Regions from separate parts of the Solibacillus sp. CAU 1738 genome, predicted to be linked through region 3. Evidence: predicted binding sites of a transcription regulator. Region 3 holds the regulator's gene; each other region holds the start of a gene.
The links. Region 3 encodes CtsR, which represses protease genes until heat stress. Its sites were predicted from a motif close to ATGGTCAATAAAGGTCAAACA; they were not measured.

Region 1 (11,286 bases), on a different contig from region 3:
GTGCAGAATATAAAAAAATGGGCATCCCAGGTGAAAAAGAGCTTGGTGGTCGCGGTGTAAGTTACTGTGCTGTTTGTGATGGCGCATTTTTTAAACAAAAAAACCTAGTAGTTGTAGGTGGCGGTGACTCTGCAGTCGAGGAAGGTGTTTACTTAACTCGCTTTGCAAATAAAGTAACGATTGTTCATCGTCGCGATAAATTACGTGCACAAAAAATTCTTCAAGACCGTGCATTTGCGAATGAAAAAATCGATTTCATATGGAATTCTACGGTGAAAGAAGTGCACGAAGATAACGGTAAAGTAGGTAGCGTAACACTTGTATCTACAGTGGACGGAACAGAAACTGAATTTACAACAGATGGTGTGTTCGTTTATATCGGGATGGTGCCATTAACTGCTCCATTTGCAAGCTTGAATATTTTAAACGAAGCTGGCTATGTTGTAACGAATGAAAAAATGGAAACATCTGTACCTGGTATTTTTGCTGCGGGTGACGTTCGTGATAAAATGTTACGACAAATTGTAACGGCAACTGGTGATGGCAGTATTGCAGCACAATCTGCACAGCATTTTATTGAAGAATTGAAAGAAAAGTTTGAATTTTAACCATTACTTAATAAAACTGTAACTTCCTTGCAATATAAAAGGGATATACTACAAGTATTAGTAAATCTCCCTTTTGAAATATTGTATTTTAGGTTGTTTCTGCATATGAAGCAGAGACAGCCTATTTTTTTGTGTCATATAATTATGTATGCATTGGTGCAAATGTTTTTACGAAGACGGAGTGCCTTGCCTGAGTGTAAGCAAGCGAATGCATTTAAGTGTAATAGCGTATCCCTTTGTAACGACGATATGATACAAGGTATAATAATGAAAAGAGCACAGATTTGAGGTGTAAATAATGCAAAGAATTGCAAACTTGTTAGCAATACAAGATGGGAAAGTATTATTACTACAAAAACCGAGACGTGGTTGGTTTGTAGCCCCCGGTGGGAAAATGGAAATCGGAGAATCGATTTACGAGGCTGCGATACGTGAATTCGAGGAAGAAACAAATACTACGCCGAAAAATGTGCATTTAAAAGGTATTTATACGATGCTCATTAAGCGCGGTGACGAAGTAGTGGATGAATGGATGCTTTACACATTTATTGCACATGGTATCGAAGGCACTCCTTTTGAAGAAACTCGGGAAGGAAAGCTTGGTTGGTATACGATTGAGGATTTACGCGAAATCCCGATGGCAGAGGGAGACCGAACGAATTTATTATTTGCTGCATTAAATAAAGGGATGCAGTATGGTACATTTGAATATACAGAGCAATTTGAATTAATAAGTGAAACAATACAAACATCGATTGAACAGTAGCAAACCAGAGGGGATGAATAGTGTGAGTAGTCAGAACAATGCACATGAAGTAGTCATTATTACAGGTATGTCGGGAGCTGGAAAAACGGTTGCTGTCCAAAGCTTTGAGGATTTAGGGTTTTATTGTATAGATAATATTCCGCCAGATTTATTAATTACATTTTTAGCACTATTGCGCAATTCAAAGAAAGAAATTTCGCGCATAGCAGTTGTAATGGATTTACGAGGTCGGGAGTTTTTTGAATCAGTAATCGATGCTTTAGACGAATTACAAGCTGAAGAGGATGTACGAGGACGTATTGTATTTTTAGATGCAGATGATGAAACGCTTGTCCGCCGATACAAAGAAACGCGTCGTTCGCATCCATTAGCACCAACAGGTTTGCCGCTAGAAGGAATTAAATTAGAGCGTGAACTATTGTCGGAAATTAAAGGACGTGCAAAAACGGTTATTAATACATCAAAACTGAAACCGCGTGAATTACGTGAAAAGATCTCGACTGAATTTTCACATTCGAGTACACCGACATTTTCAGTGAATGTTATGTCATTTGGCTTTAAGCATGGCATTCCGATTGATGCAGATTTAGTATTTGACGTTCGTTTTTTAAAAAATCCTTATTATGTAGAAGAATTGCGCCATAAAACGGGCTTACAAACAGAAGTATCTTCTTATGTATTAGCAACAGAAGAAACGCAGCAACTCATTACAAAACTGACGGATTTATTCCAATTCATGGTTCCCCACTATAAAAACGAGGGGAAATCACAACTCGTTATTGCGTTTGGCTGTACAGGTGGCCAACACCGTTCCGTAACACTTGCGGAATATTTCGGAAAGTTACTTGGGCAAACAGAAAATACGGTAATTACACATAGAGATATCAATCATAGAAAGGATTGATGTAATGAAAAAAAGGACTACTCGTACACGAATTGTTGTAATTGGTGGAGGCACGGGTCTTTCTACTGTATTGCGCGGACTAAAAAAAGGTCCTTTTGATATTACAGCGATTGTTACTGTAGCAGATGACGGTGGTTCCTCGGGGCGTATACGCGATGATTACGATATTCCGCCCCCTGGAGATGTGCGTAACGTCATTGCTGCCCTATCAGATGTCGAGCCACTTGTTGAACAAATGTTTCAATATCGATTTTCGCAATCTGAAGCGTTAGGTGGACATTCCCTAGGTAATTTAATGTTAACAGCCTTAACGGATATTACCGGGGATTTTAGCCATGCGATTGCAGAGATGAGTAAAGTTTTAAATGTACATGGTAAAGTAATACCTGCTGCAAATAAAAAAGTGACTTTGCATGCAGAGCTCGAAGACGGCACCTTTATTGAAGGGGAATCTCGTATCCCAAATACGACTATTCCAATCAAGCGTGTCTTTTTATCTCCGGGTGAAATTGAACCAATTCCAGCAGCGATTCGTGCTATTAACCGGGCAGACTATATTTTAGTTGGCCCTGGAAGTTTGTATACGAGTATCATTCCTAATCTACTAGTTCAAGAAATAGGAACGGCTGTCGCTCGTGCAAAAGCTCATAAAATATACATTTGCAACTTAATGACGCAAAAAGGTGAAACGATTAACTATACTGCGGCAGATCATATTGCTGCTATCCACGAGCATGTTGGTGAACCTTTTATTAATACTGTTCTTATTAATGATTTTGAGATGCCACAAGCTGTGATTGAAAAATATAAAGAAGAAAATGCAGCACCTGTTGTTTTTGATACAGAGCGTATAACAGAAATGGGTATTGAAATTGTCAAAAGAGAAATAGCGCTTATTAACAACGATACAGTACGTCACCATGCAGCAAACGTAACAAAATGGTTAGTAGAATATGTGCAAAAACCACAGGGAAAAGAAAAAACGAGAACATAAAAATATGTATGTTATTATGAATCTACATATTCATTACTAGAAAGGGGGAAACATATATGTCATTTGCATCTGAAACGAAAAAAGAGCTCACTCAAGTAGAGACGGATGACAGCAGCTTAAAGGCAGAAGTTTCAGCCCTAATACGCATGAACGGTTCTTTATCCTTTACAAACAAGCAGTTAAGTTTAGATGTGCAAACAGAAAATGCGGCAATTGCAAGACGTCTTTATACGATCATGAAAAAACTTTATCCGTATAATGTAGAATTGCTTGTACGTAAAAAAATGCGATTAAAGAAAAATAATGTATACATTTGTCGTGTGCGGGACGGTGCGCGTGAGTTATTAACAGACTTACAAATCATTTCGGATGATTTTCAGTTTAATCATACAATCGCGAAATCCCTCATTCAGAAAAATAGTCAAAAACGTGCATATTTAAGAGGTGCATTTTTAGCTGGAGGATCTGTGAATAATCCGGAAACATCGTCATATCATTTAGAAGTGTACTCATTATATAAAGAGCATGGCGAGGCACTTGCAGATTTAATGAATGAATATCAGCTTAATGCGAAAACAATTGAACGTAAAAAAGGCTTTGTAACGTATTTAAAAGAAGCCGAAAAAATTTCAGATTTCCTAAGCTTAGTCGGGGCGCACCAAGCGATGTTAAAATTTGAGGATGTGCGTATCGTGCGTGATATGCGTAATAGTGTAAATCGTATTGTAAACTGCGAAACTGCGAATTTAAATAAAACAATTGGTGCAGCACTTCGACAAGTTGACAATATCCGCTTTATTGACAGCGTATTAGGTTTAGATCAATTGCCTGAAAAATTGCGTGAAATTGCGAGACTCCGTGTAGAATACCAAGACGTTACATTAAAAGAGTTAGGGGAAATGGTATCGACAGGAGTCGTAAGTAAATCGGGAGTAAATCATAGACTGCGAAAAATTGATGAAATTGCCGATGCATTGCGTCGTGGTGAACAGTTGTGAAAAAATTTTGAAAACGAATACAAAAACCGATTCATAAGCATTGTTCTTTTGGCACCAATTCGATAAGATAAAGCTATACGGACGAACGGTTATGAAAGGGAGAAATGTAAATGGTTGAAAATCAAGTAGAAGTAAAATTAAAAACAGGCTTACAAGCGAGACAAGCTGCCCTTTTCGTGCAAGAAGCAAATCGCTATAAAGCCGATGTATTTTTAACAAAAGATGAGAAAAAAGTAAATGCTAAATCCATTATGGGCATTATGAGCTTAGCAATTGCTAAAGGCACCGCTGTTATATTAACAGCAGATGGTGATGATGCCGAAAAAGCAGTAGCAGCACTCGCTTCATTAATCGGACAAGAAGATTAAGAGAGTAAATTAGCCTGTTGCTAAATCCTTTCAACACAATCTGATAGTAGCTCCAAAATGATGTGTAGATAAAGTTAAAAGACTTTGTCTACACTCTTTTTATGTTCGAGGAAAATCGAATAAAAGTCGCTGGATCATAAGCGCTATCTTTGTTTGAAAAGCCGTGAGATATATTTATTTTGCGAGCAAGGTTGATTAATTAGCTGATTAGATAAATAAAACTTTGCTTCACACGTAATTGTAAATCAAATTTTTTATGCAACTTAAGATAGCGACCGTGGCTTTTTCACGAAAAACATAAAAAAACTGCGCTAGAAGCAATTCCTTCTACGCAGTTTCTCATTTATTGTCTTATTTATTACGGATTAAAATTTCATCGATTAAGCCGTATGCTTTTGCTTGCTCAGCAGTCATGAAGTTGTCACGATCAGTATCACGTGATAATGTTTCGAAATCTTGACCTGTATTTTCAGACATAATACGGTTTAATTTTTCACGTAAGAATAAAATACGTTTTGCAGCAATTTCAATTTCTGTCGCTTGACCTTGTGCGCCGCCAAGTGGTTGATGGATCATTACTTCAGCGTTTGGTAGTGCAAAGCGTTTACCTGGCTCACCAGCAGAAAGCAGGAATGCACCCATTGATGCTGCCATACCGATACAAATTGTTTGTACTTTCGGTTTAATGAAGTTCATTGTGTCATAAATTGCCATACCTGCAGTAATTGATCCGCCTGGTGAGTTAATGTAAAGAGAAATGTCTTTATCTGGATCTTCTGCTTCTAGGAATAGTAATTGTGCAACAATCGAGTTAGCTACGTTATCATCAATTGCGCTTCCTAATAAAATAATACGGTCTTTTAGTAAACGAGAATAAATGTCATACGCACGTTCACCACGGTTTGTTTGTTCAATAACTGTAGGGATTAAATTCATAAAAAAATCCTCCTTTTAAAAAGGTAATTTCGTGTACTGAATGCTGAATATGTTGAATTGTTTCAGCTGTACCATTATCATACACAGAATAGTCAAGAAAGGTCAAATAAAAACTCTGCGTTTAACAGTTGAAATGTTACATAGACATTTGTATAATAGGAAAGTCGCTAATTTATTTTGCTAAATGATTAAATTGCCCTTTTTTAATCATAACTAAACATATTTTTCATAAGCTCTTTACGAGTTTTATTTTTTGCTAATGTCCTCGTGGTGTAATGGATAACACTGAAGATTCCGGTTCTTCCGCTGGGGGTTCGATTCCCTCCGAGGGCGCTTTACGGTTAAATTAATTTGTTAATAAAATTTTGTTAGTCGTCAAGGATGTTGAATTATCAACGTTTTTGATGATTTTTTAGTTTGAAGAGTTGTATTAAGAAATTACGCTTTCCAATTTCTAAAGCATTCCACAAAAGGGATGTTTTTAGTCACGACTTTAGCACCTTTTTGTAATCGAGCTTCAACTTCAACTGCTGCAATTCGAGCGTCCTTTTTAGTTTTAAACTCCCCTTTACGAATCGATCGACTTTTGCCGTCCGCAAAGTGTACCCCATTTTGTAATGCTTGCCACATTTAATTTCTTTTAGCTAGTGCAATAAAAGACAAGCGCATGATCTCGATCTCTTATAGGTTAATTATTGAAGAGAGTGGTCTTTTTGTTTTTAAAAAAAGGATTATTGTACTAGATGTCGAAAAAGTAGGAAAAAGGGGTGGTAACATGATTATGAATAGCGCTGAACATATGAAAGTTAACGTATTTATGACTTTTGATGAATTGTCAGAATACGTAATGGTGACGCTCGACCGCCATAAATTAATCGTAGAAGTACTTTATTACAGAGCAGAGAGTGACGAAATATTTGATTTAGACTTAGATAAATTTGAAGTCGTAAAAAGTTTTACATACGCTAATTTAGCGGAAGCGGAGCGCAAGTATGCCGAAGTGAACGATATACGTATAGCTGCTCCGATGATTGCAGAGTACTTTGCCGAAAGTGAAGTAAAAAGATAGTGCGCAGAAATTAAAAGCCTTCCACAGTATAGTGTCCGATCGGTTTATATATTTGACCTTATTTTACTACAATTGTAATAATTCGATTAATGAAATTATACATTGTACTACAGTTGTAAGAAAATTAAAGTAAAAGTTGTAGAGTGGCATTAAATAATTGCTGCTCTATTATTTTATTAACTAATGTACTTAATGACAAAAAACTATACAGTTGAGATTTAGCGATGGAAGAATGTACACTCGATATTAAAGCTTTTTGTAAATAGTGCAATCAAATTGCCTGTTACTATTAATTAAATTGGATGTTAAAGGAAGAAAGGGGGAGTGACATTGGATAATAAAAAAGTGGTGAAAAATGGAATAGGATTTGGGTCGGTTTTAGCTATTACGATATCGTGGAGTTTACACAAATCGATATTATGGGCGATAATTCACGGATTATTCAGTTGGCTTTATGTTATTTATTATGCAATTACAAGATAATGCGACTTTTAGGTGTGGCATGAAGAGGGGAGCTAGGGGCATCTTGTAGTGAAATGCCTTTTCTTAGTAAATTGTATTCGATTGAAAAAGCTTAAGATAAATAACTTCTGGTATTAGATAAATAACTCGCTTGGTTTGATAAATACTACATGCAATTAGATAAATACCTTCCAATATTAGATATTAAACTCATCGTCAAACGGAAACTCACTGCCTTCAAACATTATAATCTGCAATTATTTTTTTTTATTAAGTAATAATACTTGAAAAGCGTAGCGATAATTAGTACAGTATTAAAAGTTGTAGTAAATGCGAAGTGCGACACATTTTTTCAGCATTACACATAAGTATTGAAAATGCTGATGTATAGCCTTTTACCAATTATTATACTATGCCTCTGAGGGCACCATTTTACTGTTTCAATTATATATTTGTATAGCACGACCTAATTACAATGGTTAGTTTAGCAGCCTAATCGATGTAAGGGGAATGAACAGATAGGGATAAAATGAAACACTGTACCGATTACATTTTATCTCAACTTCATTCTTTCTAAATTTTTAATAACAAACAATCTAGTTTAAATAGATGTTTGAAAGGTTTTATATAATAAAAGCCATCACAATTTGTGATGGCTTTTTCGATATCCTTATTTCGGAGTTTTCGTTATGTGTTGTGAAGGCGTAAATAGTACGCCTTAGTTTGGCATATTTTTAGCCATTTGTCCTTGGCCGTACATATTTAGCATTGCTTGCATATCTGTTGGGGATAGTTGAGGGACTTGGTAATTACCCTTTTTATTTTGATAAATCGAAACTTCATATGCCATTTCTACACAGTTCGGAACGGAATCTTGCAATACGCGTCGAAGCACGGGGTTACATGTTTCAAGCGCTGCCGCTGTTTTGCCTTTCGCCCCTGCTTTATGCATCGCTAGCATAAAACCAGCAATAATGGAGTCATCAATCTCATTTGCAGATTGCATTGGCTTTTTCGGCTCACCTGGTGTAATACCGTACGTAAAGTCATTGTCAGTTTGCATATTATAGCTACGTGTTGGATGCTTCGGATCATGCCCCGTTTTATATGCCTCAACTGTAATATTATATTCGTCTAGCATAAATGCATACTGTCTGTCCATAATAGAAAGAAGCTCTGGATCTTGAATTTTATCACGTAAAAGCACGCATTGATTTAAAGCGCCAATCATTGAACTAAGTACTTCATGTACGTCGAATAATTCATGTCCTCCATGATTATTTGAAAGTGGCATATTTGGTTGTTGTCCTTGTTGTTGTTGAAATTCACCTGTCATTTTGTTTCCTCCAATCAGAATGTAATACATAGTATAGTTTGTCTTATAAACGGTATATTATGCGTTTTCCTTATCAATGTAAGGCAAATAGCTTTTAATGATTACTTTTTTTGAACTAAATGGAAATTCAAAAAGAATATGCAAGTCAGTACCTTTCTTTCATGACGTTCAGTTATAATGAACATAGAAAAGGAGCGTATTTCATGCAAAAAGTGATGTATTATTCAAAGCCTGATTGTGAATTGTGCGAAGAAGGACTCGTGACGCTAAAACTCGTACAAGAAGATATTCCGTTTCATCTCGAAATAATTAATATAGAAGAAAATGACGAAATACATGAGAAATATATGCTGATGATTCCGGTTGCGGAATATGCAGGAGAAATACTACAATACGGGCGTTTAGATTATGTGACGTTAGTAGAAGCGCTAAGCGAATAGGCTAAGCGTTTCTATTGTTGAATATTTGTAAAATTCAGAGGGAACTCATTGCGTTAAAATGTAATTCAAGTTATAATGAATGCAAGAAATATTTTTTTTACCCATAGTGGGACATAATTTGTATTAGTGGGACAAAAAACGCCCAACTATACTGTAGTAGGTGATTTTTTGGACAAAAAAACTTTTTTCGAGGCACAGCGCAAACTATTGCCGGAAATGGATACGCTATTAAAAAAGCGGTATCGCATGTTACAAATAATTTATTTGCAAGGACCAATAGGCAGACGCACGTTGGCAGAAGCGTTACAGTTGACTGAACGCGATATACGCAACGAAATGCAAATTTTAAACGAACAGCAACTTATCGACATTCATTCAAAGGGAATGGTATGTACAGAAATTGGAGAAGCCGCTCTTGAGCAGTTAAAGGAATTATTCCATGAGCTTACGGGCATTGCTAAAAAAGAACAAAAGCTAAAAGAAGCTTTTAATATTGATCACGTCATCATCGTACATGGCAATGTCGAAACGGATTCCACAACATATGCAATGCTTGGCAAAGAAGCAAATAGTGTATTAGTTGACTACGCAAAGCCAAATAGCCAAATAGCCATTACAGGTGGTAGTTCTGTTGCGGCAATGGGCCCGTATTTGCAACCGCAAAAGCCTTTGAACACAGCGCAGTTTATTGCAGCTCGTGGTGGTATTGGCGATGAAATGACGATGCAAGCAAACACACTTGTAGCACAATTTGCAGCTAAAAGTAATAGCAAGTATCGTACACTTTTTCTACCAGAGCAACTAAGCGAGCAGGCATATAGCGCCATGAAAGAGGAGCCGATAGTTAAAGAGATGATGGCACTTTATGACGAGGTTAATATTGTTATTCACGGCATTGGTGCAGCAGAGGAAATGGCTGAACGCCGTAATAGTAGTGAGAAAGATAAAGCTTTGCTACTAAAAAAAGGCGCAGTCGGAGAAGCATTCGGATATTATTTTGATGAACAAGGGCAAATTGTACATCATATTCGTACAGTTGGTATTCAGCTTGAGCAAGTCAAAAAGTCTGATGTAGTCATTGCGATTGCTGGTGGTATTCATAAAGCGAAAGCCATTCAAGCCTATTTTAAAAATGCAGCAAAGCAGACGGTCTTTATTACTGATGAAAGTGCTGCAAATGAAATATTAAAACATATATAACGAGCAAATCGCTCTTATAAATAAATTTTTTGGAGGAATTATACATGGCATTACAATTAGCAATTAATGGATTTGGTCGTATCGGCCGTTTAGTATTCCGTGAAGCGATGAAACATGAAGAGTTCGAAGTTGTTGCAGTAAATGATTTAACAGACGCTGGTCAATTAGCGCATTTACTAAAATACGACTCAGTTCACGGTGTATATGATGCAGACGTACAAGCAGAAGAAGATGCATTCATCGTAAACGGCAAGCGTGTTCGCGTATTCTCGGAAAAAGATCCTGCAAATCTACCATGGGGCTCTCTAGGGGTAGATGTTGTACTTGAATGCACAGGTAAATTCCGATCAATGGAGGAAGTATCAAAGCACATTGAAGCGGGCGCGAAAAAAGCAATTCTTTCTGCACCAGCAAAAGGTGAGATGCCAACATACGTAATGGGTGTGAATCATACACAATATGATCCGTCACAGGATGTCATTTCAAATGCATCTTGTACAACAAACTGCTTAGCACCAGTGGCAAAAGTGTTAGATGAAAAATTCGGTATTAAACGTGGAATGATGACAACAATTCACTCATACACGAATGATCAGCGAATTTTAGATTTCCCGCACTCTGACCCACGTCGTGCACGTGCCGGCGCAGTGTCTATGATTCCAACAACAACAGGTGCAGCAGTTGCGGTGTCTAAAGTTTTACCACAATTAAAAGGTAAACTAGACGGCTTCTCTATGCGTGTACCAACACCAAACGTTTCTTGCGTAGACTTAGTCGTAGAACTAAATAGTGCAGTAACAAAAGAATCTGTGAATGCAGCATTAAAAGAAGCGTCGGAAGGTGAGTTAAAAGGTATATTAGATTATACTGAGTTACCTTTAGTTTCAATCGACTTCAACGGTAATCCTGCATCTTCAACTATAGATAGCTTATCGACAATGGTCATGGAAGGGCAATTGGTGAAAGTACTAGCTTGGTACGATAACGAAATCGGTTACTCAACACGATTGATGGATTTAGCGCTATACGTAACTAAACAAGGCGATTTGAAATAAATGTGTCATACTTTTTGAAACTTTATGAAAAAGTGTGTCATATTAAAGGAATTCGTACATGAAAAGTATAGCCTTTATATGTAGTAACAATTATAATGTATAAGGGTGAGGAGCGAGCGGTTTACCGAGTCGCTCCTTTTTGTAAATGAC
Region 2 (11,286 bases), on a different contig from region 3:
AACACAAATATTGTACCGGTTGGGGATGACCAAAAACAGCATATTGAATTAACGCGTGATTTAGCAGAACGATTTAACAAACGCTATAATGATGTATTAACAATTCCGGATATTCAGTTACCAAAAGAAGGCGCTCGTATTAAATCATTACAAGAGCCTACGAAAAAAATGAGTAAGTCTGATCCAAATACAAAGGCGACAATTCGTTTACTTGATACAGCAAAAGAAATCGAAAAGAAAATTAAATCTGCTGTAACAGATTCTGAAGGTATTGTTAAATTTGATGTTGAAAATAAACCAGGCGTATCAAACTTACTTACAATTGAATCAGCTTTAAGTGGCACGTCCATTTCAGAATTAGAAAAAAAATATGCTGACAAAGGGTACGGCGACTTTAAAGCAGGCGTGGCAGAAGCAATCATTGCGCACTTAACACCCATTCAGGAGCGCTACTATGCATTAATCGATTCACCTGAACTAGATGATATTTTAGATGCGGGTGCTAAAAAAGCAAATGCTATTGCATCTAAGACGCTTAAGAAAATGGAGAACGCGATGGGCCTTGGCCGTAAACGACGATAAATAATACAATAAGCGAGCCAAGTGCGATATATAGCTCATATGTATGCAGTATAAAATTAAAAACGGCATGCCAGGAATAGCCTAGTGTACGGTAATTTAAATACATGATACAGTTACTTATCGACATTACACACAGCCCGTAGCTAAATAAAAACAATGCAAATCTTACGATAACACCATCCTTTCTTTACACAAATATTCAAATGTAAGCAAAAAAATGCGTCTAGGCGATAACCTAGACGCATTTTTCTTCAACTACGGTACCGCAATGACCGAGTTTCTAGTATTTTTTAAATAGTAAGCATGCGTTATGGCCGCCAAAGCCTAGCGAATTACTTAGCGCATATTCAATCGAAGCTTCGCGCGCTTCATTTGGTACGTAATCTAAATCGCATTCAGGATCTGGATCTAGTAAATTAATCGTCGGCGGTAAAATGCCCTCTTTTAACGCGAGCACCGTAAAGATCGCTTCAATACCACCTGCAGCACCTAGTAAATGTCCTGTCATCGATTTCGTTGAGCTCATCGCTAAATTATAAGCATGCTCACCGAACACTGATTTTACTGCTTGTGTTTCAAATAAATCATTATAAGGCGTACTCGTACCGTGTGCGTTAATATAACCAACTTGACTTGGCTCTACGCCACCGTCTTGTAACGCTTGTGCCATCGCACGTGCAGCTCCTTCTCCGCCTGGTGCTGGCGCTGTAATGTGATGCGCATCACCAGTTGAACCATAGCCTACTACTTCTCCGTATATTTTTGCCCCACGTGCTTTAGCATGTTCTAACTCTTCTAAAATTACGATACCCGAACCTTCTGCAATTACGAATCCGTCACGGTTAGCATCAAATGGTCGACATGCCGTTGTAATATCCTGATTTAAAGTTAAAGCTGTATTGGCACAAAAACCCGCAATTGCCATTTGAACTATTGGCGCCTCTGCACCACCAGTAATCATAACATCTGCATCACCGCGCTCAATAACTTTATAGGCATCGCCAATGGAATTTGTTCCTGAAGCACAAGCCGTTACAGAGCATGAGTTAATACCTTTTGCACCTAAATAAATCGATACTTGCCCAGAAGCCATATCAGGAATCATCATCGGTACGAAAAACGGACTAACGCGGCGAACGCCTCGCTCTTGGAATGTTACAAACTGTTGTTCAAATGTTTCCATACCACCAATACCAGAACCAATCCAAACGCCAACACGCGGCGCCATTTCTTCTGTAATTGTTAAATCTGCATCTTTAGCTGCCATCATTGAAGCCGCTAATGCGTACTGTGTAAAACGGTCCATTTTACGTGCTTCTTTGCGTTCTATAAAATCTTCAATATTAAAGTCATTTACTTGAGCGGCTACTTTTGCAGGGAACTTTTCTGCGTCTACTCGCGTTAATGGTCCTACACCAGACTTACCTGCTTTAATTGCTTCCCAAGTTTCTTCGATTGTATTACCTAAAGGTGTCACTGCGCCAATACCTGTTACAACTACTCTTCGTTTTTCCATTATGCTTACCTCTCTTTCGTTATTTCCCCCAACGGATTGCAACGGCACCCCATGTAAGGCCACCACCAAAACCTACTAATACAAGTATATCATCATCTTTAATTTTGCCTTCTTGTAAATCATCCACAAGTGAAATGCCGATTGATGCTGCAGATGTGTTACCATACTTGTGAATCGTTTTTGACATTTTTTCTTCAGGCAGCTCGAGTCTTTCACGAGCAGCTTCCATAATGCGAATATTCGCTTGATGAGGAATTAAATAATCCACGTCCTCTTTCGAATAACCCGCCTTTTCTACTACATTCATCGCAGATTCGCCCATTTGACGGACTGCAAATTTAAATACTTCACGGCCATTCATCGAAATCGTTTTCTCATCATTTAAAAGTAAATGTTTGCCACCTGTACCATCTGCGCCTAACTCAAATGATAAAATGCCTCTTCCTTCCGATACTTTTGATACGATAGCCGCACTTGCTCCATCTCCAAATAAGACAGCTGTATTGCGGTCATTCCAATCGACTACTTTCGAAAGTTTTTCAACACCTACTACTAATATATATTCATAACTATTACTTTCAACAAATTGCTTTGCTGTTACCAGCCCATAAATAAATCCAGCACATGCAGCTGAAATATCCATCGCCGCAGCATTTTTTGCACCCATGCGCTCTTGAATTTGACAAGCTACACTTGGAAACGCTCTATCAGGAGTAACCGTAGCAACTAAAATCAAACCGATTTGTTCTGCCTCAATTCCCGCTGATTTGATCGCTTCCATAGCCGCATTATATGCCATATCGGATGTTTCTTCTGTTTTTTCAGCAATTCGACGCTCTTCAATACCCGTTCGTGTTCGGATCCACTCATCATTTGTATCTAAAATTTTTTCCATATCCACATTTGTCATAATTTTTTCAGGTACATATTTTCCAATTCCAATTATGCCTGCATTCATAAAACATCCCCCTTTGCAGTTACCACTTATTATTAGCACTTGGTCATAATTATAGCTAACAATTTTTCTGATAGCAACTAATAATTTCCCCCTACGTTTGGTCACTAAATGTTTGAAAAGAACATTTTTCTTTTTATTCAACGTATGATATGATATTAAGGATGTAATATTAAATAAAGAAGCAATTATTAAGTCTTATATGAGGTGAAACTGATGCAATATATCATGACATTCTTTTGGTCATTCCTACTAGTTTCAATGTTAAACTATGTAGTAAGCTCTGTAATTGACGTACCATTTAACTTCGCTGACGGTGCTATCGTTTCTGTAGCATTCAGTGTACTAGTGTTAATTATTGCTGCAATTATTCCGAACGAACCAGTTGCAGACACTGACCATCACTAATAAAAAAAAGGTTGTCCATTACCGGACAACCTTTTTTTATTTTTTCTCAACATGTAAGGTATTATTCATTAGTGACACGTTTAATGTATCCCCCGGTAATACGTCTCCTCGCAATAATGCTTTTGCCACAGCTGTTTCAACATGACGCTGTACGAAACGTTTTAATGGACGTGCACCGAATTGTATATCGACACCTTGCTCAACAATCCAATCGATCACTTCATCTGATACGACTATTTCAATCTCCTGCTCAGCTACACGCTTTTGCAGCTGTTGAACATATTTCCAAGCAATCGCATGGAAATGCTCGTCTGATAATGCGTGGAATAGTATTATATCGTCAACACGGTTTAATAACTCTGGCTTGAAATGCTGACGTAGTGCTGCCATAACTTGCTGCTCTGCCCCTTCAGTCTCCTCTAATAAATAGCTCGAGCCAATATTTGACGTCATAATGACAACAGTATTACTAAAGTTCACTATTCTTCCTTGGCTATCTGTAATGCGTCCATCATCTAATACTTGCAGTAAAATATTCGAGACATCCGGATGTGCTTTTTCAATTTCATCAAGTAATACTACTGAGTACGGATTTCGACGCACAGCTTCCGTTAGCTGACCACCTTCCTCATAGCCGATATAACCAGGTGGTGCACCGACAAGTCGCGATACGCTATGTTTTTCCATATATTCACTCATATCAATACGAATAAAATGTTCCTCCGAGTCAAATAACTGTGCAGCAAGTGCTTTTGCGAGCTCAGTTTTACCGACACCTGTAGGACCAAGGAATAAAAACGAACCAATTGGCTTAGTTGGATCTTTTATACCTGAACGAGCACGCCATACTGCCTCAGTCACAAGAGTAACGGCATCGTCTTGTCCGACAACACGCTCATGCAATGTGTCTTTTAAACGTAGTAATTTTTCGCGCTCGCCTTCCACAAGCTTTGTTACTGGAATACCAGTCCAACGAGAAACGATAGACGCAATTTCATCGGATGTTACTTCTTCACGTAAAATTCGCGACTCTTCATCACTAAGTGCTGCCTCTAATGTAGTGAGCTCTTTTTCTAATGCTGGAATTTTTCCGTGACGTAACTCAGCCGCTTTATTTAAGTCGTATTTACTTTCTGCTTCCTCTAAATCACGACGGTATTTATCTAGTTGCTCTCGTTTTTTCTGAATCGATTGCAGCCCTTCTTTTTCTGCTTCCCACTGTTTTTGCATACCGTTAAAAGATTCTTTTAATTGATCAATTTCACCGCGTAATATTTCAAGTCGTTTTTTACTCGCTTCATCTTTTTCTTTTCGCAACGCCTGCTCTTCAATTTCAAGCTGCATTAAACGTCGTTTCACTATATCTAATTCTTGTGGCATCGAGTCGATTTCCGTACGAATCATAGCACATGCCTCGTCAATTAAATCAATCGCTTTATCTGGCAAGAAACGTTCTGTAATATAGCGGTTCGATAACTCAGCAGCTGCAATAATAGCACGGTCATGAATGCGTACCCCATGATGCAGTTCAAAGCGCTCCTTTAATCCACGTAAAATGGAAACCGTATCTTCAATCGATGGCTCACGCACTAATACTTGCTGGAAACGGCGCTCAAGTGCAGGATCTTTCTCGATATACATACGGTATTCATCTAATGTTGTCGCACCAATACAATGCAGCTCACCGCGCGCAAGCATCGGCTTTAACATGTTCCCTGCATCCATCGCACCATCTGTTTTCCCTGCACCAACAATTGTGTGGATTTCATCAATAAATAAAATAATGCGCCCTTCTGATTCCTTTACTTGCTTTAATACGCCTTTTAAACGCTCTTCAAATTGACCACGATAGCTTGCACCTGCAATTAGCGCACTCATATCTAGCTCGTAAAGCAAGGCATCCTTTAAGCCTTCTGGTACATCTTTCCGCACAATACGTTGGGCCAAACCTTCCACAATAGCTGTTTTACCGACACCAGGTTCACCGATTAACACTGGGTTATTTTTTGTTTTTCTCGTTAAAATACGAATGACATTACGGATTTCTTCATCTCGACCGATGACAGGGTCCATTTTGCCGTTTTTAACTTCTTCAATTAAATTTCGTCCAAATTGTTCTAAAGGCGGACGGTTATCTTCTGTTTGTTTAAATTGCATCATATATCCCTCCAAAAAGTTTGACCTTTACTGACTAATTTGATTATAAAATGTTCCTTCATAAAATGCAAAAAAAGACGCGACCCATTTTCTTTATATAAAGGTTTGATTCAATCATTCGCGAAGTGCTCGTGCCAGTACTTTTTACATGAGCCTTTAAAAAGAGTGTAGTCTCAATCTCCAAGTTCATACTCTTGTTACCGAAAAAGATTTGCTACTGTCGCTGCACTTGCGACGTAGAAATGATATGCTTTTTGCAGTACGTATGAAGCATGGCTTATTTATCTAATTTCATGTGGTATTTATCTAATATTGTAAGTTATTTACCTAATTTGATACGATATTTATCTATTATTGTAAGTTATTTACCTAATCCGCTAATAATCAGCATATCAGTAACGCCTTTCAAACGAGAAATCGATGTTGAGCGAGCTTACTATCGGATTTTATTCGAAAAACTACATTCATGATCCCCTAATTGCCACTGTCTCCACAGTTGAAATCAAGTAAATTTCAAGGTCAGCTATTTTTTCAGCTCCTTCAACTAAAATATTATATTTTCCCTATACATACTGTGATATTATTAAACAAGCGAAAACCCATGTTATTTATTTACATTTTTACAATGGATGTGAATTCAATTATGACTTTAGCAAAAATACCAACGAAAATTCATGAATTATTTATAGAGCATGGGTTAGTTATTAAAGTTGAAAAAGGATGCCAGCTCTTTCAGGAAGGCGAGCGAGCAGAAGATATATTCCTCATTCAAAGTGGCATCATTCAACTTAGTAAAGAAACTGAAAACGGCAAAGAGTTAACATTACGAATTTGCAGCACAAATGGCATGATTGGTGAAGGCTCACCGTTTTGCAATTTACATTATCATGTAGCAACTGCGAAAGCATTGGAACATACTACATTACTTGCACTGCAATACCGCTCTTTTGAGTTATTATTAACCGAACATCCTGCTTTAATGTTAGATTATTTAAATTGGCTGCAAATAGAAAATATGAAAAATCAGAGTCGTTTACGCGATTTAATGCTACATGGAAAAAAAGGAGCTTTGTTTTCAACTTTGATACGTTTAGCGAATACATACGGGGAGATGCGTGAGGATGGGGCAATTTTCATCAATTTTGCCTTAACAAATACCGAAATAGCAAACCTTTGTGCCACAAGTCGTGAAATGATTAATCGTATGCTAAATGACTTAAAAAAACACAATATTATTTCATTTGACAAAAGCTATATTACGATTTTAGATTTCCATTATTTAAAAGATGAAATCAACTGCGAAAACTGCCCGATTAGTATTTGTCGCATTGATTGAAGGCGAGAAAAAGTATGTCTCTGGTAAAACACGATAAGTCGCCGGTAAATCTCCAGAAGTCGTGAAATCACCTCATGCAGTCAAGTTAACCAAATTTCTACTCCATACAAAAAACCCGTTGCATTCACAACGGGTTTTTATCTTTTAGCGGATACCTAAAGCCATTTTCGCATAACGAGACATATTGTCTTTTGACCATGCTGGTGTCCACACGATATTTACTTCTGTTTCTTTTACTTCAGGAAGCTCACCTAAAGCTGTTTTCACTTGGTCAACAATTACTGGTCCAAGTGGGCAGCCCATTGACGTTAAAGTCATTGTAACTGTCGCTAATCCGGCTTCATCTAAATCTACATCATATACTAAACCTAAGTTTACAATATCAATACCTAACTCAGGGTCAATTACATTTTCTAAAGCTCCAAACATGCTATCTTTCATATCTTGATCGATTGCCATAAAAGTATTCCCCTTTCACAAGATGTTAATTGTAATAATAGCAGAACAATGCGCTTATGCCAAATGTTGTACAAGCCAGTCCGTTACCGCAAGCATACCTTCTCTCGATACTACATGACCCGCTTTTTCATCTACTATATAGGTAGAGCAAGAGTTTTCACCATGTTCTTCAAAATAAGGGTGAGTCATCGCAAATGGTACAACTGTATCTTGCTTGCCATGCCAAAACATAATTGGCACACTGTTTAATATATTTTGCTTGTCTTCTAAATCATACTGTTTAAGCATCGAGAAAATATCATTACGCTCTTTTTCCGTCATCGGAAAATCCAACCCATCTTTTTCAAATTGCTCAAGCTGATATTGCGCAAACTTTGTATAACTTACTGTGCCCATACAAATACCAGCAGTTTTTACCCAATCATATATTTTTAAACAGCCGGATGTAACGATTCCCCCCATTGAAGTACCAGCAAGACCAATATTATTTGTCGTTAGTATGTTTTTTAAGTGTAGTTCTTGAAAAATCGTATTTACTTCTGCGACTGTTTTTATGACTATTTTCCAAAAAGCTAGCTCCATTTGCATATCACTATAATTTTCTTTACGTTCTCCGTGTAAATATGTATCTGGCAAAATGACGCGTACACCTTTTTCAGCGAGCTGATAAGCGTAATGTAGATTATGCTCCTTAGCACTATTAAACCCGTGAATGAATATAACTACCGGACTTTCGGAAGTCATTTGCTCATTATAAACATGTAATAATGGAATGCGCTTCCACACTTCTTTTTGTACAATCACTCTTTTCACCACCTAAAATTTGTCTCTAAATTAGAGTAACAAAAAATTAATGTAGTTACAAAATTTTGACTTGCTATACTACTTAACGATAAAATTAACAACGTAAAGAAAGGGGGATTTCCCAATATGAAACAACATTTAATCGTCTTAGATTTAGACGGTACATTACTAACAGACCAGCAAAAAATTTCTCCTTATACAAAAGAAACTTTATTAAAAGCAAAAGCTGCCGGACACGCTGTCATGATAGCTACTGGTAGACCTTACCGCGCAAGTGATATATACTACCGTGAGCTCGGACTAACAACACCGATCGTGAATTTTAACGGTGCGTTCGTTCACCATCCGAAAGATAGCTCTTGGACACCGTTACATTCACCCATTTCAATGAGCGTCGTTCACGATGTTGTCGATTCAGTAGATAAATACCATTACGAAAATTTAATAGCAGAAGTCATTGATGACGTTTACCTTCATACTGATGATGAGCGCATGTTAAATATTTTGAGCATGGGCAATCCGCGTGTGACAACAGGTAACTTAAAACTTAATTTACTCGATGATCCAACTAGCTTATTAATTCAAGCGACCGATGCGAATGTACCGATTATTCGCCAGCATTTAGAAGCTGTGCATGCAGAACTAATCGAGCATCGTCGTTGGGGCTCACCATTCAACGTCGTAGAAATCGTCCGTAAAGGCTTAAATAAAGCTGTCGGTATTTCGCATATTGCGCACGAAATGCAAATCCCACGCGACCGCATTATTGCTTTTGGTGATGAAGATAATGATTTAGAAATGCTTGATTATGCAGGAATTGGTGTCGCGATGAATAACGGTATTGATGAGCTTAAAAAAGTGGCAAATGAAATTACCCTTTCTAACAACGAAGACGGTATCGGCAAATTCCTTGCAGAGCGGTTGAAGTTATAATTATTATCGAATAGTAATAATATGTCCTTACACCTAAGGCGAAATATACAAGCCCATAACAATCTCATGTCAATTGAATTACTACACCAATATTTTACGTAGTAAACCGTTATGGGCTATACACATCTTTTCATATCAGAACGAGCAAAATAGAGACATTACTTGAACTAGACAATAAAAGGTCTGTTGAATTAATTCCACTGGTGTTAGATAGTTCAGAGTTCCTTGAATCCGAAGTTTATTGAATCAATGTACGCAAATATTCAAGTTCCAAGCTCTGTTAGTGAATCCTTTTATATTCCTCTAACATCGCTTCAGCCACAGCGTTATCAAAGGGCTTCCCTGCATACTCAAATATTTCTTGACAGTAACTGCACGAAATTTACCATCTTAAAATAGCATCACAAGTTTAAATTCTGTTGTAAATGTCCGACATTGACGCTTCATCCTAGCATGTTACTTAAATAAATAGTTTAATCCTAAAGCAATTCTTTTCTGTTACTTTGGTTACCTTCGCTAGGAAACAAAAGAGTGAACGATCTTCTTAACCAAACACTTTAAGTTTTAATATCATCCCTTCACAGTAACTTTATGAAGTTAAAAATAATCAAATACTTTCTCTAATCAATGATCCCTATTAAATATCGTTGAATGTCATTCAGTATAAATCCTTGCGATTAATAATAATTATTCAAAACAAAAACTCCTTATAAGATTGACAGATTTTATTTATCCTCTGTCTACCTAATAAGGAGCAAAACAATAATTTAAATAATCATTGCTTTAGTTATTATTTTCATAACAGGGTTGACCAGAAGTACCACATCCTTGCCACAAACCACCTGCAGATGCTCCGCTAGGTACTACAAAGAATGCAGCAAGACATAAAGTAGCTACAACAATTTTAATATTTTTTTTCATGCTATGCTCCCCCCTCTCTTACTAATATATGTATATATTAACATATAAAGGATGTTATTGGAAGTTTAAATTACCAAATATTCGGATTTTTGAGACTTGGTATTTTGTGAAATGAATTTCTTATCTCACCTGGAACATTGCGATCGAAATCATACCACTCAACTTTTTCAGGCTAAACTACCATAAGTTTTCTTATTTATAGCCCCGACGTGTTATGGAATTCTATCAATAGGAAGTTGGTTTGGAAAATTTTTATAAATTGTTTTGTTTTTACGTATACGGATTCTCAATAATATATAAAACAGCACCCGCTAATAGAAAAGTGGATTGATTTTTTGGGATGATACGTATAACTTTGTTCATCTTATTACTTCTTTAGAAATGTAAGAAATAACGCGAAACAATTGGTCATTCGGAATTGGATAAGATGTTTTTTGGATGTGGTCAAACAAATGGGTGTAACTAATTGCATTTAAAATAAAAAATATATAGCAACTGAAATTAGTTAAATTAATAATCTTTCGATTTTTACGTAAATACACAAAATTCCAAAAACCTCCTTCTCACTAAAAGCAAGAAGGAGGTTTTCATATACTGATTACCCGAATTAAATATTATTTAATTGGCGCTTCAGCAGTTAATTCAACATTTTCAAGGTTATCAAACGTTGACTTACCGTATTCAATAGTCCAATTTTTAACACGTTTGTTTACTGGTACAAGTTCTAAACGGTACATCATTGGGATGACTGGCGCTACTTCTGCCATATGTTTTTCGAAAGCAGCGAACTGTTCTGCACGGTAACCTGCATCAAACGATTTATTAGAATCGATGTTCTTTAAAATTGTTTGGAAATCCTCAGAAGTATAACGAGCAAAGTTGTATGCAGCATTATGCGCATATGTGCCTGATGGAGATGGGTTAGAACCTACACCCCATGCAGCCATGTAAATATCGATATTTGGATCGTCAGCTTCTACTTTATCATAGAATGAGTTGAACTCAATTGTACGACCATCAGTATAGCTTACATTTAAACCAACGTCTTTCCAGTTTTGTAACCAGTAAGCAGCAATTTGTTCTGCAACGTCGTCACCAGACATTGTAGCGAATTTGATTTCGAATGGTTTACCTTCTTTATCTTCACGGATACCATCACCATCAACATCTTTATAGCCAGCTTCTTCTAATAAAGCCTTCGCTTTTTCTGGATCA
Region 3 (11,286 bases):
GCAAAAAAACTTAGCGCGATTACAATCGTTAGTACGTTAATAGGATTCTTAAAATATAGCATATATTAAAACTTGTATAAAAAGGAAGCGTATAATAAGTTTATCAAATATAAAAGGAGGCTATTTTTATGCAACATGCGAAATTATGGATCAACGGTAAATGGGAGAGTGTAGAGAGGACGTATAATTTAGCATCTCCTTATACAGGTGAAATCATTGCACAAATAGCAAAGGCAAGTATAAATGACGTGGAGCGTGCAATTGAAGGAGCTCACGCGGCATTTCAAACGTTTAAGAAAACGACTGCGTATGACCGCGCGGAAATTTTATATAAAGTTGTAGCGATTATGCGCGAGCGCAAACAGGAATTTGCGGAAATTTTAGCGCTTGAAGCAGGAAAGCCATTAGTAGCTGGACTAGCTGAAATAGACCGTACGATTGCTACATATCAATTTTCAGCAGAGGCAGCGAAGCAATCGATGGGCGAAACAGTGCCAATGGATGCGGCACCAGGAACGACAGACCGAATCGGCTTTACTAAGCGGGTACCACTCGGTGTAGTATGTGCAATTACGCCTTTCAATTTCCCGTTTAATCTAGTGGCACATAAACTTGGACCTGCTTTTGCTGTTGGTAATACCGTCGTGCTAAAGCCGGCAACACAAACACCTCTAAGTGCGCTAGTGATGGCTGAAATTTTTAAAGAAGCAGGATTGCCAGATGGCGCACTGCAAATTGTAACGGGCTCAGGCGGGGAATTGAGCGATACATTAACAACGCATCCACTTGTGAAAAAAGTTACATTTACAGGAAGTGGTGCAGTCGGGCTGAAAATTAAAGAAAAGATTGGGCTTCGAAAAATTACGCTAGAGCTAGGTTCAAATGCAGCCGTCATCGTAGAACCATCAGCGCCAATTGACAAGATTATTAGTCGTACAGTAAGTGGTGCGTTTGGCTTTGCAGGACAAGTATGTATATCATTGCAACGTATATATATACATGAATCCATTTATGAGCAATTTGCCGAAAGCTTTGTAACGGAAACGAAAAAGTTAATAGTCGGAGATCCGTTAAAAAACACAACGGATGTTAGTGCAATGATTCATCCTAATGAAGTGGAACGAATTAAGCAATGGATTGATGAAGCTAAAGCACAAGGAGCCGTTGTTGCAACGGGGGCTGAGTTTACTGAACGTACTTGTACACCGACTGTTATGACAAATGTGGGAGCACATATGAAAGTCGTATGCCAAGAAACATTTGCTCCAATCGTATCCCTTGTTCCGTACAAATCACTTGATGAAGCGATCGCTCTTGTGAATGAATCAGAGCTTGGGTTAAATGCAGGAATTTATACAAATATACTAACAGATGCGATGCGAGCGGCAGATGAGTTAGAGGCGGGAGCGGTTATTATTAATGATATACCGACTTTCCGTACAGATAATATGCCGTATGGCGGAGTGAAAATGAGTGGTTACGGACGTGAAGGTATAAAATACGCGATTGAAGAAATGACGGATTTGAAATTAATCACAATAAAAACTTCACTATAACGTATGCAACTACTATTTTAGCAAAACATTTGAAATTACATGTCCCGAAATGTAACATGAATGGAAGATAGTTTTTAAGGAGTGTATGTAATTATGGGCCATTCCGTGCCAATGAGTCAGTCGCGTACAATTCAAACACGACTTGTGTTACCACCCGATACAAATCACCATAGCTCTATTTTTGGTGGGCGGGTATTAGCATATATTGATGAGGTTGCTGCTATTACTTCAATGAAGCATGCAAAGGGCGAAGTTGTCACTGCTTCAATTGATTCTGTAGATTTTGTATCCCCTGCTTATGCAGGTGATGTACTAGAACTTGAAGGGATTGTGACTTGCACAGGACGTACATCGATGGAAGTGTATGTACGCGTCGTGTCACGTAATTTAAAAACAGGGGAAGAACGTTTAACTACGGAATCCTTTGTCACAATGGTTGCTATTGATGATGAAGGCAAACCAGTAGAAGTTCCGGGCGTCTATCCGGAAACGGAAACAGAAAAACGATTATTTGAAACAGGACCGAAACGCCGCGAGCACCGTAAAGCAAAGAGAGCGTTGTCTCATTAAGAAAAGCTGAAGTTCATTTGCGAACTTCAGCTTTTTTAAATGCTATGAAAATATAAGCTTTTGAGTTGGAAAAGTGTCAAAGCATTATCCGTCCCCGGAAGACACATCGATTCAATAGGCGAAAGTGTATAACTACTTTCTTGCCGAGGTGAAAAGTATCCTGTCGGGTATAAACCTTATTAATCTGTTAATTCAATAACAACATTTAATAATGAATCAGAAGATGAGGCAACGACTGTAGCACCCTCTGTTAATTCAGTTATTAAATTGGAAATCATGTGAATATCTTCAGCAGTACTCATATACTGACCTTTAATTCCTAATACCGCTTCTGCGATAGAGTTAAACGATTCTTCTAGGTTGTGTTGTGTTTCGACCGTCATTTGTACTTGAGAATCAACGCTAGTAACAGAGGTAGCCATGCTCATAATATTATTTTCTGTTTCTTTTATTAAATATGAAACATTTTGTACGGCCGATTTAGTTTCTTCTGCTAGTTTTCGTACTTCATCTGCTACAACAGCAAAGCCTTTACCATGTTCGCCAGCACGCGCTGCCTCGATTGAAGCATTGAGTGCAAGTAGATTTGTTTGATCGGCAATGCCTGTTACAAGTCCAACGATATCTGATATTTTTTGTGAAGATACGCGTAGTGCTGACATGGATGTTTCAAGCACATTGACGCTATTTAAAATGGTATTCATTAAGTGAGTTTGTGTTTCTAAATGTTCTTTCCCTACAGTTGATTTGTTTTCTGTTTCGGCAACAAATGATAATCCTTGATCGGTTGCGGAAGCGATGTCATCTGTTTGTAAGGATATGGCTTGTAGAGAAGCAGATGTTTCTTCGCTAATTGCTGTTAATTCTTGCGCTGTACTTTGAATCGTACTAACTAATGTTGATTTAACCTTTTCTGACTCAAAACGGATACGGTCCTCTTCTTTTTCATAAGCCTCAATTACTAGTTGCTGTTCAAAGTTAATGACTTTTGAGAAGGCATTAATTGCTTTGGTAGCGTCTTTTTTCGATAAATCCAGCTCGTTGACGAATGAAATAAATGTTGTCATCAGCGATTGGAAGGATGCTAAATACCATTTTGATTGTAATCCAATACGTACATGCGTATGGGCGATCATTTTGCGTTCCTCAATATAAGCATTGTTTATATGGCCGATGAAAAGATCGCTTAAATGCTTATGTAGTGTAATTTTCAACTTATCAATGCGGGATGTACTTTGAATAATGTCCATTAATGTTTCACTTAAACTAATCGCCGCGTAAAATTGATCTACCATATGAGGTATCAAGTCTTCTGTCAGTGGCTGTAGTTGCTTAAGAATTGCTAAATCTTCTGTTGTTAGCTGTAGTAATTGAAGTTGTTTTGTAATATTTGGATATTCTGATACGTCGAGCTGAACATCGTTAATATACTTTGATGTCTCAAAAAAACTAGATTGATGCGTCTCTTTCTTCGTGAACCAATTTACCATTATTTTCTCCATTCTGTCGTAGCTTATCTAGCACATCCGTTTATTTAATCTTATATATGTCCAACTGCTATTTTACTATTTTTTCATCTTATTTACATGTATTTTCTAAATATATTTGTTTAATTATGTTTCCATTGTAAATGTCAGGTTTATGTCTGTGTTTTATTTTTAAACCATGTTAGAATTAATAGAGCAATTAAACTATGAAAAGGAAGTTTAAGATGAAATTTTATAAAGGTCGTTTAAAATTTGTTATTCCACTTTCTGTTATTGTAGGGGTATCAGCTGGGTATATGCTATTTAACTTTCATCAAGATGTACCGTCATTGCATAAATTTTTAATTATTTTAGGCGCATCTGCTTTAGCCGCGATTATTTCGTATTTCCTATTTCCACAAGAGGGTGATAACCCGGATGATGTAGGACCGTATAGATAATTTATTTTGTTATATTCTAATGTACCGGTAAATCGGTGCATTTTTTTCTTTAAGTGAATCTTTTTTTAGAGCACTTCGTATATGTGGTATAGATAAAAAACAAAACGGGAGAGGTTGATATATGGATACAAAATGGTCAAAAGTAATAATCCATGCAAGTGCATTTTTTGCGCCTATGCTTGTGCCCATTTTATTTTTTTTAATGAGCTCTGAGGATGAAGTAAAACGATTATCCATTCAGGCATTGCTATTCCAGTTTGTAATGTGGTTATTAGTTGTTATTTCAACATTCTTCTCAATTTTTTTAATCGGCATTCCATTCTTAATCGTGTTCTCGATTATGTTGTTAGTAGTTCCGATTATCGGTATTGTCAAAGCATTAAACGGGACATCTTGGAATTATCCAATCGTTGGTCGCTGGATGTAGTTTAAAAATGTAAAATAACGGCAAAACTTTCCGCGTGGAGAGTTTTGCTTTTTTTTGAAGAGTATTATAAATTTCTGGAGTTTGAGCAGTGTCTAGCTCAAGCGCCCGGCGCCTTGAGGTCGCTTCTGCCCCTCGGTTGAAAGCCGGAAAAATGCTTTCGATTCAGGTCAGCAAGCAGCTGTCAGGGCTAAGCAGGGCGCTTGCGCATTTCTTTTATGAGGGTTTTTAATTGCATTTCTTTTTTACCATTTTATATAATTAAGTCAAAGATAGTCAAAGTCAGTGGTTAGATTGGGGTGAAGGACAAAAGTGAGGAATATATCTGACATCATTGAAGGTTATTTGAAACAAGTTATCGAATTAGGTGGACAAGGGCATATTGAAATAAAACGTAGCGAACTTGCAGATAAATTTCAATGCGTTCCTTCTCAAATAAATTATGTCATAAATACACGATTTACTGCAGAACGTGGTTATTTAGTGGAGAGTAAGCGCGGCGGTGGTGGTTATATTCGTATATTACGTGTGTCTGCCCATTCGAAAACGGCGTTGATTGACGACATGATCGAACTAGTGGGAGATGAAGTAACGCAGCAGGCAGCCGAGCATATGGTATATCGATTAATTGATGAAGAGGTCATTACAAAACGCGAGGCGAAGCTTATGTTAGCCGCTTTTAGTAGATCGACCCTTGCACTACCCTTGCCTCTACGTGATGAAGTTCGTGCATATATAATAAAAGCAATGTTACTAACGCTGAAATATGACAAAAAGTAAGGTGGGGTGATTCGCATGATTTGTGAGCATTGTAAGCAGAGGCATGCATCTGTCACAGTAACAAAAGTTCAAAACGGGCAGACAATAGCAAATCACTATTGTGAAGTTTGTGCATCAAAATACCATCCATTCCAGACCGATATACAAGAGGAGCCCGTTGCATTACATCAGCTTATTTCCAACTGGTTCGGTGTTCCAATGTGGAAAGCTGCACAAACAGGAGAAAAAAAGACGACGCAAAGCACTTGCCCAACATGTGGCTTCACGTACCGTCATTTCTTAAAGCAAGGAAAGTTTGGCTGTGCAGATTGCTACAACACATTCCGTGATCAACTGCCACCTGTACTAAGTCGCTTACAAGCAGGGACAACGCATAAAGGGAAATCAGCTGCCGTAAGTACCGAGCAGTTACAAGCACAAATTGAAACGATTAGACAACAAATGCAGCATGTGATTGCTGAAGAACGCTTTGAAGAGGCGGCAAAAATGCGTGATGATATTAAAGCGCTACAGCAAAAATTAAATGTTGGGAGTGTTGATGTATGAATATCGAGCACTTCCTGCAGCATTCAACGGCAAGGTGGATGGAACAACATGGTGACGCGTCGGATATTGTAATGACAACGCGTGTTAGATTAGCGAGAAATTTAACTGGAATGCGTTTTCCGCTTAGCTTTTCAGAAGAGGAAGCGAATAAAATACAAGAAAAGCTAATGAACACGCTGCTTGCTGTTCAGGAGCAAACAAACTTTTCCTATTTTCCAATGAAGGATATCTCATTACTTGAGCGCCAAGTACTTGTTGAAAAGCATTTGATTAGCCCGTATTTAGCGAAAAATGAACAAACGGCTGCTGTGTTTTTGTCAGCTGATGAATCCGTAAGTGTGATGGTAAATGAAGAAGACCATATACGTATTCAATGTTTAGCACCTGGCTTACAAATAGCTGAAACATACAACCGGGCATGCAAAATTGATGATTTATTAGGTGGGAAATTAAGCTATGCCTACGATGAACTATTCGGATATTTAACAAGCTGTCCAACGAATGTCGGAACAGGCTTACGTGCTTCCATTATGATGCACTTACCAGCCCTTACGATGTCTAAGCAAATGAATGTTCTCATTCAGATGATGACACGACTAGGCATGGTTGTGAGAGGGATATACGGAGAAGGTAGCGAAAATTTAGGTAATATATATCAAATATCCAATCAAGTGACACTCGGTAAGTCAGAACGGGAAATTTTAGATGAACTGCAAAAGGTCGTTGAGCAAATTATTGAAAAAGAACGCGCTTCCCGAAAAAAACTATTGGAGCGTGCACAAGTTACATTAGATGACAGGGTAAACAGGGCACTGGGGACACTTCTTTACGCCCGTATTTTGACGAGTGAGGAGGCTGCCACTTGTTTATCCAATGTCCGTTTAGGAGTCGATTTAGGTTTAATTAATAATATCTCGCAAAACTGTTTAAATGAATGCATGGTATTTATTCAGCCTGGTTTTATTCAACAGTACGCAGGTATTCCGTTAGATGCGACGGAACGTGATATTTTCCGTGCAAAATACTTACAAGAGAAACTGCATAATGCAGGTTTAACTATAAGGGAAAAAGGAGAGAAACCGTATGATGTTTAATCGATTTACTCAACGCGCGCAAAAGGTGTTACAACTAGCACAAGAAGAAGCAATTCGTTGGAAGCATGATTCAATCGGAACAGAGCATATTTTACTCGGTCTCGTTCGTGAAGGGGGCGGTATTGCAGCAAAGGCTTTAGAAGCAATCGACATTAGCCCGCAAATGATTGAATCGGGTGTAGAGGAATTAGTCGGCAAAGGAACAGAAAATGTTGGCCCGATTGTTCATTATACACCACGTGCTAAAAAGGTGATTGAGCTATCTGTCGACGAGTCCCGCAAACTAGGGCATTCTTATATTGGAACAGAGCATATTTTATTAGCGCTTATTCGTGAAGGTGAAGGAGTAGCTGCTCGTGTATTAGCGAATACAGGTGTAAGTTTAAATAAAGCACGCCAACAAGTTTTGTTACTACTCGGTAATAATGATGCGAACCAAAACGGTAGCGCGGCAAGTCAAGCGGCAAATACACCTACATTGGACGGTCTAGCTCGTGATTTAACAGCAATTGCTCGTGAAGGTACACTTGATCCAGTTATTGGCCGTTCTAAGGAAATTACACGCGTTGTAGAAGTATTATCGCGCCGTACGAAAAACAACCCAGTATTAATCGGTGAGCCTGGTGTTGGTAAGACAGCGATTGCAGAAGGCTTAGCACAGCAAATCGTCAACAACGAAGTGCCGGAAACGCTACGAGATAAACGTGTAATGACACTCGATATGGGGACTGTTGTAGCCGGTACAAAATATCGTGGTGAGTTCGAGGACCGCCTGAAAAAAGTAATGGATGAAATTCGTCAAGCAGGTAATATTATTTTATTCATTGATGAATTGCATACATTAATCGGTGCAGGTGGAGCGGAAGGTGCGATTGATGCTTCCAATATTTTAAAACCATCACTCGCTCGAGGTGAATTACAATGTATCGGTGCGACAACGTTAGATGAGTACCGTAAATATATCGAGAAAGATGCTGCGTTAGAGCGCCGCTTCCAACCAATTCAAGTAGATGAGCCGACAATTGATGAAACAATCCAAATTATTTATGGTTTACGTGATCGTTACGAAGCACATCATCGCGTGAAAATTACTGACGAGGCAGTTGAAGCAGCGGCGAAATTATCAGACCGCTACATTTCAGACCGTTTCTTACCAGATAAAGCGATTGATTTAATCGATGAAGCAGGCTCAAAAGTACGCTTGCGATCATTTACAATACCACCAAATTTAAAGGAATTAGAAGTACGTTTAGAAGGCGTTCGTTCCGAGAAAAACGCAGCTGTATCAGGTCAAGAATTTGAAAAAGCAGCAGCACTACGCGATTCTGAGCAAAAGCTAAAAGAAGAGCTAGAGCAAACGAAAAAGGCATGGAAAGAGGCACAAGGCAAAGCAGAATCAAAAGTAACAGTCGATGATATTGCGAAAGTCGTGTCGATGTGGACTGGAATTCCAGTATCGAAAATTGCCCAAGAGGAATCTGCAAAGCTGTTAAACCTTGAAGAACAATTGCATAACCGTGTTGTTGGTCAAAGTGAGGCGGTAGAAGCAATTTCACGTGCCATTCGACGTGCGCGTGCGGGGCTAAAGGATCCGAAACGTCCAATTGGCTCATTCATTTTCCTTGGTCCTACAGGTGTTGGTAAAACAGAACTTGCAAGAGCGTTAGCAGAAGTGATGTTTGGCGATGAGGACGCAATGATTCGTGTCGATATGTCTGAGTACATGGAAAAACACTCAACTTCTCGACTTGTTGGTGCCCCTCCAGGTTATGTAGGTTTTGATGAAGGTGGTCAGCTTACAGAAAAAGTACGTCGCAAGCCTTACTCTGTTGTTTTACTAGATGAAATAGAAAAAGCGCACCCAGATGTGTTTAACATCTTACTACAGGTACTTGAAGACGGGCGTTTAACAGATTCAAAAGGTCGTGTTGTAGATTTCCGTAACACGGTTGTCATTATGACATCAAACGTTGGTGCAGATGCACTAAAATATCAAAAGAACCTAGGCTTCAGTATGGGAGATGCAGCTTCAAAGCATAAAGATATGAAAGGTACAATGCTAGAAGAGCTGAAAAAGGCATTCCGTCCAGAGTTCTTAAACCGTATCGATGAAATGATTGTGTTCCACTCTCTTGAAAAGGATCACTTAAAAGAAATCGTAACATTGATGGCGAATTCTTTAACGAAACGTCTAAAAGAGCAGAATATCGAATTAGAGCTAACGGATGCTGCACTAGAAAAAATTGCGGATGAAGGTTACGATCCACAGTACGGCGCACGTCCAATTCGCCGCGCATTACAAAAACATGTGGAAGACCGCCTGTCAGAAGAGTTATTAAAAGGCACAGTATTAACAGGTGAAGTTGTTGTCTTTGATTATGTTGATGGTGAGTTTGTAGTTCGAGGAAAACAGCAACAAGAAGCAAACGTATAAAAGAAATGCCTGGGCTGTATGCTCAGGCATTTTTGTGTCTGTGTGAAACATATATGCCGTTTGCTATAATGGTAAGAAAAACGTTGGAGGACATATGGCAAAGAAAAAAACGAAATTTACTTGTAACTCATGTGGCTACGAATCTGCAAAATGGATGGGGCGCTGTCCGGGCTGTGGCGAGTGGAATACGATGGTCGAAGAAACAGAAGTCATCGCGAAAGGTCCTCGAGGGGCGTTTCAGCACTCGAATGCTACTACGCAAAAGGCCGTGCCAATTATGAATGTTGAAACGGCAGAAGAAGCACGTATTGTCACAGAAATGAGTGAACTAAATCGTGTGCTCGGTGGAGGGATAGTGGCTGGCTCACTCGTGCTTATTGGTGGTGATCCAGGTATCGGGAAATCGACGCTATTATTACAAGTTTCCGCGCTCCTTTCTAATAGAGGTCAGCGTGTGCTCTATATTTCTGGTGAAGAATCAATTCGTCAGACGAAATTGCGTGCAGAGCGCCTCGGTGTAAAATCTCAAGAGCTGTACATATACTCGGAGACCAATCTAGAATTTTTACATCAAACGATTGAAGAGGTACAGCCGAAGTTTGTTGTTGTTGACTCTATTCAAACGGTACATCATCCAGAAGTGACAAGCGCGCCGGGGAGCGTCTCGCAAGTGCGTGAATGTACAGCGGAGTTAATGCGTATTGCTAAAACAAAAAATATCGCGATCTTTTTAGTTGGGCATGTTACGAAAGAAGGGCAAATTGCGGGGCCGCGCTTACTTGAGCATATGGTCGATACAGTGCTATATTTTGAAGGAGAGCGCCATCATAATCACCGTATTTTACGTAGTCAAAAAAACCGTTTTGGCTCGACAAATGAAATTGCTATTTTTGAAATGCTACAGGCGGGCTTAAAAGAAGTATTAAATCCTTCAGAGCTATTTTTACAAGAGCGTTCACAAGGGGCCGCGGGTTCGACGATTGTTGCGTCAATGGAAGGAACCCGTCCGATTTTAGTAGAAATCCAATCGCTAATAACGCCGACAAGCTTTAATTATCCGAAGCGTATGGCAAACGGAGTGGACCAAAACCGAGTGCAATTATTAATGGCGGTTCTTGAAAAACGTATGGGGATGATGTTGCAAGCGCAAGATGCGTATATTAAAGTAGCTGGTGGTGTAAAGCTAGATGAACCAGCGATTGATTTAGCGGTTTTAACATCTATAGTATCGAGCTTTAAAGATCAAGCAGTAAGAGCAACTGATTGTTTTATTGGTGAGGTTGGGTTAACCGGAGAAGTACGCCGTGTATCACGTATTGAACAACGTGTGCAAGAAGCGGCAAAACTTGGCTTCCAGCGCGCCTTTATTCCGGCATCCAATATTGGGGGTTGGGATTTCCCGTCTGGTATTCAAGTTGTCGGTGTGGAAACAATTGGCGACTCTTTACGAGCATGTTTTAACGAATTGTAAAAAAAAGCCCTATATTAGCGTGATATAGGGCTACTTAATAAAGAATAATAGTTGTATATTAATTCGTGCGTAAACGAACTTTTTTTTGAGTAGCATGTCGTAATATTGACGACTGTATTTTCAATAAGTAGTTTGTATTGTTTTTAGTAAAAATACTTTTAAAATAGAGTATTTTGTTTTAATTTAGAATAAATTTTGTTTTTAGTACAAGGGGTTGTGCGTCGCAATGAATGAAAGAACTATGTATAATTACTAGTAGGAGGTGAAGTGTATGCTGAAAAGAATAATTCAAGTTGCATTTTTATTTATTGGGGGAGCGTTAGGTCTTATTTTTTTACCGCCATTATACGAACTTATGCATTTATCATCTAATCCTTGGCTCGACAATCCTTTTGTTTCAGTAGCTTTAGGCGCAAGCTTGTTATTTGTCCTATCATTTTTATTATCTGATTATTGTGTCCGTTTTATTATGTGGATGGAAGAC

Region 1: the regulator CtsR is predicted to act here: its motif matches at 5,663-5,683, upstream of clpP (ATP-dependent Clp endopeptidase proteolytic subunit ClpP).
Region 2: the regulator CtsR is predicted to act here: its motif matches at 5,636-5,656, upstream of AAFN87_RS12405 (ATP-dependent Clp protease ATP-binding subunit).

What each region holds. Positions count from the first base shown of each region.
Region 1 covers NZ_JBDQQN010000004.1:234,481-245,766, reverse strand. Annotated here, with positions in the region: gene trxB (thioredoxin-disulfide reductase) at 1-608, shown strand, start outside; gene AAFN87_RS13825 (NUDIX domain-containing protein) at 907-1,374, shown strand; gene rapZ (RNase adapter RapZ) at 1,388-2,278, shown strand; gene AAFN87_RS13815 (gluconeogenesis factor YvcK family protein) at 2,283-3,272, shown strand; gene whiA (DNA-binding protein WhiA) at 3,329-4,270, shown strand; gene AAFN87_RS13805 (HPr family phosphocarrier protein) at 4,381-4,638, shown strand; gene clpP (ATP-dependent Clp endopeptidase proteolytic subunit ClpP) at 4,990-5,574, opposite strand; tRNA gene AAFN87_RS13795 (tRNA-Arg) at 5,836-5,907, shown strand; gene AAFN87_RS13790 (Arm DNA-binding domain-containing protein) at 6,013-6,204, opposite strand; gene AAFN87_RS13785 (trypsin) at 6,350-6,643, shown strand; gene AAFN87_RS13780 (spore coat protein) at 7,824-8,441, opposite strand; gene AAFN87_RS13775 (glutaredoxin family protein) at 8,645-8,881, shown strand; gene AAFN87_RS13770 (sugar-binding transcriptional regulator) at 9,050-10,081, shown strand; gene gap (type I glyceraldehyde-3-phosphate dehydrogenase) at 10,126-11,136, shown strand.
Region 2 covers NZ_JBDQQN010000003.1:638,518-649,803, reverse strand. Annotated here, with positions in the region: gene trpS (tryptophan--tRNA ligase) at 1-582, shown strand, start outside; gene fabF (beta-ketoacyl-ACP synthase II) at 863-2,098, opposite strand; gene AAFN87_RS12415 (beta-ketoacyl-ACP synthase III) at 2,118-3,056, opposite strand; gene AAFN87_RS12410 (YjzD family protein) at 3,270-3,461, shown strand; gene AAFN87_RS12405 (ATP-dependent Clp protease ATP-binding subunit) at 3,498-5,618, opposite strand; gene AAFN87_RS12400 (Crp/Fnr family transcriptional regulator) at 6,262-6,954, shown strand; gene AAFN87_RS12395 (metal-sulfur cluster assembly factor) at 7,099-7,413, opposite strand; gene AAFN87_RS12390 (prolyl oligopeptidase family serine peptidase) at 7,468-8,217, opposite strand; gene AAFN87_RS12385 (Cof-type HAD-IIB family hydrolase) at 8,344-9,150, shown strand; gene AAFN87_RS12380 (hypothetical protein) at 9,934-10,071, opposite strand; gene AAFN87_RS12375 (oligopeptide ABC transporter substrate-binding protein) at 10,686-11,286, opposite strand, start outside.
Region 3 covers NZ_JBDQQN010000008.1:58,562-69,847, reverse strand. Annotated here, with positions in the region: gene AAFN87_RS17965 (aldehyde dehydrogenase family protein) at 129-1,556, shown strand; gene AAFN87_RS17960 (acyl-CoA thioesterase) at 1,650-2,126, shown strand; gene AAFN87_RS20100 (methyl-accepting chemotaxis protein) at 2,306-2,830, opposite strand; partial or broken gene AAFN87_RS20095 (protoglobin family protein) at 3,071-3,616, opposite strand; gene AAFN87_RS17950 (acyltransferase) at 3,838-4,053, shown strand; gene AAFN87_RS17945 (magnetosome magnetite crystal formation protein family) at 4,175-4,480, shown strand; gene AAFN87_RS17940 (CtsR family transcriptional regulator) at 4,790-5,257, shown strand; gene AAFN87_RS17935 (UvrB/UvrC motif-containing protein) at 5,273-5,803, shown strand; gene mcsB (protein-arginine kinase McsB) at 5,800-6,897, shown strand; gene AAFN87_RS17925 (ATP-dependent Clp protease ATP-binding subunit) at 6,887-9,331, shown strand; gene radA (DNA repair protein RadA) at 9,426-10,802, shown strand; gene AAFN87_RS17915 (PIN/TRAM domain-containing protein) at 11,074-11,286, shown strand, end outside.